2 regions of the Mannheimia glucosida genome follow, and region 1 is predicted to be linked to the other one. Evidence: riboswitches for the same ligand, from Rfam matches in the RefSeq annotation. Region 1 holds a riboswitch; the other holds the start of a gene.
What was found. Region 1 has a riboswitch for thiamine pyrophosphate ahead of thiB (thiamine ABC transporter substrate binding subunit). Riboswitches for the same ligand answer to the same signal wherever they lie in the genome.

Region 1 (3,425 bases):
GAGTCTCTTGAGCAATTAAGAGCCTTATGGTACGGTGAAAAAATTCATATCGAACCGGCGAAAGAAGCCCCGCAAGTGGGGGTGGATACGCCGGAAGATTTGGAAAGAGTGCGAGCCATTTTAGCTCGTTAAAGTGATTACAAGCGGTTGAATTTTGCCGTTTTTTTGCAAAATTTTCGCAAAATTGTACCGCTTGCATAGGAGAAATTATGTTAGGAAATATTTTAGGTTCATTGGCTTCTTCAGTATTGAGTGGCAATAACCAATCAACTGCAACTCAATTAATTCAAAATTTACTCGCCTCACAAGGTGGGATTGAAGGGCTGATTGCCAAATTCCAACAAGGCGGATTAGATGATGTGTTACGCACTTGGATCAGCAGCGATGAAGATAATGCACCTGTTTCGGGCGAACAAATCAGTGATGTGTTCGGGCAAGAAAACATTCAAAATGCCGCTCAGGAAGCGGGTGTTGATGCTGCTGATGCGAGCGATTTATTAGCCCAGTTCTTGCCAAAAATCGTGGATACTCTAACCCCGAATGGTAATGTTGAAGACTTAAAAAACTTTGATGCAAATGACTTATTAGCTCAAGCGGCAAAAGGGATTTTGGGTAACTTGTTTAAATAATCGGTTATGCTGTTATTAAAGGCGAACCTAAGGGTTCGCCTTTCATTTATTCGGTTAGACTAAACCCAGTACTTTTCGACCATTGATGCTGGCAATATTTGCCATTTCTTCTAGGTTAGTAAAACGACAGCCTGCTGATAAAAGGCTGAGTTCTTGCCACATATCGCCCTCGCAAAGTGGTACCATATAATCACAGATATTATCTGTGCCGATAGCAACGGTAATGCCTTCAGGAATGAGTTCATCAGCAGGGGTTAAAGCGTTATGGAAGGGTTGTAAATCTTCCTTACGTCCGCTATCAATCCACGCCATCGGACAGGCAATGACCATCATTTGGCTATCACGCATTTTTTGGTAAAGCATTTTTCGATATTCTTTCGGGTGCGAACCAATGGAAATCCCGTGAATGGCAACCACTCGCCCTTGCATACCATGCTCAATCGATTTATCACACAGTTGTTCGGTCTCTTTTTCTTTAGGTGAGTTAAATTGATCAACGTGGACGTGGAGCATTTTGCCGAGCGATTTGGCTTTATCCATTAAAATATCCATTGCTTCCAAGCCTTTGCCGTAATCCAGTTCGTCACGGTAAGGCAAGCCACCAATCATATCCACCATTTCAGATCCAATATTAAACCATTTTTTTGCATTTGGCTCAATCACGCCTTTTAATGTTTGGTTGGCAAATTTCAGAATAATATCGTTTTTATAGACTTCACGAGCTTTATGTGCGGCAATGATGGCTCGGTCTTCGCATACTTGGTCAATATCGACAAAGGTTCCGAAGGCAGTCACGCCTTGAGAAATCATTAACTCAATCGCTTGTGAAAAGCGGCGGTAGTAGTCTTCCACCGTAGAATTACGTTTCACTTCATCGACTAAATCCCATTTTTGTTGCAGATTCGCATTTTGGTAAACAGTGATTTTTTCCGGTGTCATAGTAAAGGCTCGGTCTGCGTGTGCATGTGCATTTACCCAGCCGCCTTGTTTGATGATTTCATCACGGATATGACCTTTTAGGGTACGAATCAGTTGGCTCATTTATGCTGTTCCTTTCGATATGGTGAATTTATGCAACAAACGCCTATGTTTTAGAGAGGCGTTGTGTGATTAACTTAAGAAATGAATAAAAAAACAGCTACGCCTCAAACAAAGATGCGTAGCTGTTGGGAATTTGAGATATGTGATGTTGTGCAATTCATTTCTAGTTCCTTATTTGGACTAGGGCGATAGTATAATGATTTTCAGGTTTAATAGCAAACGTTTGCTTATGGTTGAAATTCAGAGGTAAACTTTCTACAATACAGCGTTCTCATTGGGGTGCTACAAGCGGTTGTTTTTGATTGAAACTTTGCAAATTTTTCACCAAATCAAACCGCTTGTTGCTGAGAGATACCCATAGAACCTGATCTGATTAATATCAGCGTAGGGATTTGAGATAGCAAATTTGCCACTCTTAAATCCTTCTATTCATTTAATTTAGAAGGACGCTTTATGAAATTCATTTTATCTTCATTTGCTTTATTAAGCACAGTCGCATTCGCTAATCAGCCAACTTTAACGGTTTATACCTATAGCTCTTTTGCATCGGAATATGGCCCGGCAGCTAAATTAGAACAGAATTTTGAGAAGGTGTGTGGCTGTGATCTTAAATTTATGCCGTTTGACGATAGTGTGACGATGTTTAACCGCTTACGTTTAGAAGGGAAAAAAACAAAAGCCGATGTCGTGGTCGGTATTGATAATTTCTTACAGCCGGAAGCTGAAAAATCAGGTTTATTTAGCGAATTTGAGGCAAAAACCAAATTGGAAATTAAAGATAAGATTTTCTTCCCGTATGATATGGGATCTTATGCTTTTATTTATGATAAAGAAAAGTTGGCTAATCCACCTAAAAGCCTAAAAGAGTTGGTAGAACGCCAAGATTTAAAAGTGATTTATCAAGATCCGAGAACCAGTAGTGTTGGACGAGGTTTTCTATTATGGGTGAATCAAGTGTATGGTAATGAGGCAGAAAATGCTTGGAAAACATTGGCTAAACATACGGTAACGGTTGGAAAGGGCTGGTCTGAAACTTATGGTGCCTTTTTAAAAGGGGAGTCAGATGTAGTGCTAAGTTATACTACTTCCCCTTTATATCATCAATGGTATGATAAGACCGATAAATATGTGGCAGCAGCATTTGAGGAGGGGCATCTTACCCAAGTTGAAAATGCAGCTATTCTCAAAACAAGCAAACAAAAGGTACTAGCAAATCAATTTTTGGCATTTTTGCACGAGCCTGAATCTCAGCACATTATTTCATACCATAATGTGATGAACCCTGTGCTACTTGAGGGGACAGATCCTGCGTTTAGCCAAATGCCTACTTATAAAATATTAAGCTTTGATCCGCCTTCTTCCGACACTATTCAGAAATGGCTCGCTACTTGGGCAAATAGTTGGTAGATATAAAGGAGAAAGAAAGCATTGTAAAAATAGCCGAATCTTAATTTGGCTATTGTTTTTTGCGAAATAAATCAACTCGCATGCAAAATTTTTGCAAATTTATTTGCTTAGTTACTCCATTTCGTGTTATTTATAGCCGCCATTACAAAAAAGCCCGAAAAAAGTAAGTTAAAAGTAAGCTAGTTTTATTCGGATATAATTTTAACGATGAAAATTCCAAACAAGGAGTAGATCTATGACTCAAGTGGCTAAAACCACATCTCTTGGTTTATTGGCATTAGCTGGCGTTGAGCCTTATGAGCCGAAAAAAGATGAAGAATATATGAATGAAGCCCAACGTGAGCATTT
Region 2 (3,425 bases), 1.1 Mb from region 1:
TTTTATTGCACAACGGCAGCCCGATGTTCCCACAAATTACGGCTTCAGGCTGTTTATTAAGTGCGGTATGCGGTGCATTCTTAGCCGTTGCCGACAAAGAACACTATTTCAACGCACTTATTGAGGCTTGCACCGCTTATGCCATTGCAGGCGAAGTAGCTGCTCAAGCACTCAAACCAACTCAATACGGGCAATTTGCCGTCAATCTGCTGGATACACTTGGAGCATTAACGCCTGAAACCGTTGAGCAATATGCGAGGGTTGAATATGTCTAAAGCTCACTCAAACCCAACTAAAGTGGCGGTTGCCTCAATGGTCGGCACGGCGATTGAATATTTTGATAACTACATCTACACGATGGCAGCAGTGCTGGTGTTTAACGTGCAGTTTTTTAATAGCGATGATCCGGTTTCCAACCAATTAATGTCGCTTTCCGTGCTTGCCCTTGCCTTTTTCACCCGCCCGATGGGGTCGATTTTATTCGGGCATTTCGGCGATAAATACGGACGCAAACAAACCCTGATTGCCTCGCTCTTATTAATGGGCTTATCTACCGTAGCAATCGGGCTTTTGCCTAATTATGCCGCCATTGGCATTTGGGCAACCGTGTTACTCTGCCTCTGTAGAATCGGACAAGGTTTAGGCTTAGGCGGCGAATGGGGCGGAGCTGCTCTCGTTGCCACCGAACACGCCCCGAAACACAAGCGGGCATTTTTTGGTATTTTTCCGCAAATGGGCGCCCCAATCGGCTTGCTGTTGGCAAACGGAGCGTTCTACTTGGTAAATTTAATTTACGGAGAACAAGCCTTCTTGGATTGGGCGTGGCGAATTCCATTTGTAGCTTCTATTGTGATGATTTTTATCGGCTTATATATCCGCATTAAAATCAGCGAGAGCCCGATTTTCCTCAAAGCAGAACAGCAAGGCAAAAACCGCCACACACCGCTTAAAACGCTCTTTAGCAAGCATTTCAAACCATTTATGATCGGCGTATTTATTGCCACCGCAGGTTATGTGCTGTTCTACATTTTAGTTGCCTTTACCCCAATTTTCGTCAAAAGCCCGGTGGCAGTTTCTCAAGCAGGACACGCTACAGGCTTAGGTTTACCGGCAAATCTCTACACCCAATATTTGCTGATTACCTCCGTGATTTTCGGCATTGCGATTTTCTTCTCCGGCTTGTATTCCGACAAAATCGGGCGGCGTTTACTGCTGTTAATTGCCACAGGAGCAACCGTAGTTTACGGCTTAACAATGCCGTTTTTCCTCGAAAACGGCACACCGACTTCGATCTTTATTTTCCTCACCATTGGAATGATCTTAATCGGCTTAAGCTTCGGCCCGATGGCGGTAATTCTGCCCGAACTCTTCCCAACAGAAGTACGTTACACAGGAGCATCACTCGCCTACACCGCTGCCGGTATTTTAGGAGCTAGCGTGTTCACTATTATTGCGGTCAAAATCAATGAAAATTTCGGCTTATTCGGTGTAGGCGGCTATTTATCGGTTGCCTCATTATTGAGCTTCTGGGCATTGTGGCAAGTCCACGAAACCAAAGATTTGGAATTAGAGGAGATATAAAAAACCACTCACTTAACGACGGGGCAAGTTACCACCTTGCCCCAAGATGAGGGAATGCAAATTTCCCTCTAATAGACTTCACAACGGATATTTTGCATTTTTTTATAAAAAATAACCGCTTGTAAGCTATACTAAAAACGCTTGTCGGAGTGCCGTAAGGCTGAGATCGCAACAGCGAGATCCGTGGAACCTGTAGGTTAGTACCTGCGTAGGGAACAAGTTTTACCCAAATTCAGATTTTGGGATCATTACCACATCTCTGGCAAGCAAAACCCTAAGCATATTATGAGGATTTTGCGATGTCTAATTATTCAAGCTCTCCATACCAACCTAACGTCATTTGGACGGTTGCCGGCTCAGATTCCTGTGCCGGTGCCGGTCTGCAAACCGATTTACATACCTTTCACGATTTTAACCTAGTGGGTTGTTCGGTAGTTACTTCTGTAACGGCTCAACATCCGCACGGTGTGCTGTGTGTAACGCCTGTTGATGATCACACCTTCCGCCAACAGTTTGAAGCTTTGCTGGTTCAAGGCTACCCGAACGCAATCAAAATCGGCTTACTCTGCTCGCAAGCACAAGTAGAGATCTTGTGTGAATATATCCAAAAAATCCGTGCAGAAAGCTCGCATTATTGTTATGTGGTTTACGACCCTGTGGCAGTGGCAAGCAGTGGGCAGGCGTTATCCGACAGTATTTTATTGCCGATAGTGCAACAAAAATTGTATCCGCTGGTGGATTTAATCACTCCAAACGGCACTGAACTCGCTTTATTAAGCGAAACAGCAATCCAGACCTTTGATGATGTGAAAACCGCTAGCCACAAACTGTTTGCACAGGGAATCAAAGCCGTGTTAGCCAAAGGTGGACATTTTGAATGGCAAGGGGAAACGGTAAGAGATTATCTTCTGACTGCAAATGAAATTTATGCCTTTAGTCACGCCCGACTGCAAAGTGTGAATACCCACGGCACAGGTTGCACCTATGCTTCAGCGGTTGGAGCGATGTTGGCAACCGGCTTTGATTTAGCTGATGCCGTCACTGTTGCCACCGCTTATTTGCAAAAAGGCTTATCGGAAAAACAAGGCAGAGGGCAAACTGCTTTAAGTTCACTTTGCCACACCGGCTACCCCGATGATATCGCTTTCTTCCCACAAACCGAGCTGATTTCTGCCTCTCTTAAATTGCCGAAAGAGCCTTTTGCTCCAACGGAATATCAACTTGGGCTTTACCCTGTTGTCGATAGAGTTAAATGGCTTGAACGCTTAATTCTTGTAGGGGTGAAAACCTTGCAAATTAGAATTAAAAATCGACCGCTTGCAGAGATTGAGCAAGAAATTGCCCATTCGGTGGAACTGGCGAAACAGCACAATGTGCGTTTGTTTGTAAATGATTACTGGCAGTTAGCCGTGAAGTATCAGGCTTACGGCGTGCATTTAGGGCAAGAAGATTTAGCCACTGCCGATTTAAACGCAATTCAACAAGCCGGGCTAAGGCTCGGTGTTTCAACCCACGGCTACTTTGAAATAATGCGGGCGTTGGCAGTTAAACCCTCTTATATTGCTTTTGGTCACGTATTCCCTACCCAAACCAAAGCAATGCCGTCTCAACCACAAGGCTTAACCAATTTAGCTAAATATGTCGAACTGGTTGCACCGCTTAAGATTCCAACCGTAGCGATTGGCGGTATCCAACAAGATAATATCAAACAGGTGATGCAAGCCGGTGTTGGCAGTGCTGCCGTGGTAAGTGCCATTACCCAAGCAAAAGATTGGCAACAAGCGGTCAAAAACTTGGTAAATTTTGCAAATGGAGGCTGTGATGAATAGAACACTTAGCACGTT

Region 2: another riboswitch for thiamine pyrophosphate. It lies ahead of thiE (thiamine phosphate synthase); the one in region 1 lies ahead of thiB (thiamine ABC transporter substrate binding subunit).

Annotation. Positions count from the first base shown of each region.
Region 1 covers NZ_CP176502.1:2,250,169-2,253,593, reverse strand. Annotated here, with positions in the region: gene kdsB (3-deoxy-manno-octulosonate cytidylyltransferase) at 1-132, shown strand, start outside; gene ACJ7Z2_RS10845 (YidB family protein) at 210-629, shown strand; gene ACJ7Z2_RS10840 (amidohydrolase family protein) at 684-1,670, opposite strand; TPP riboswitch at 1,936-2,079, shown strand; gene thiB (thiamine ABC transporter substrate binding subunit) at 2,124-3,077, shown strand; gene dksA (RNA polymerase-binding protein DksA) at 3,313-3,425, shown strand, end outside.
Region 2 covers NZ_CP176502.1:1,018,166-1,021,590, reverse strand. Annotated here, with positions in the region: gene thiM (hydroxyethylthiazole kinase) at 1-275, shown strand, start outside; gene ACJ7Z2_RS05065 (MFS transporter) at 268-1,581, shown strand; TPP riboswitch at 1,717-1,813, shown strand; gene thiE (thiamine phosphate synthase) at 1,881-3,410, shown strand; gene cytX (putative hydroxymethylpyrimidine transporter CytX) at 3,403-3,425, shown strand, end outside.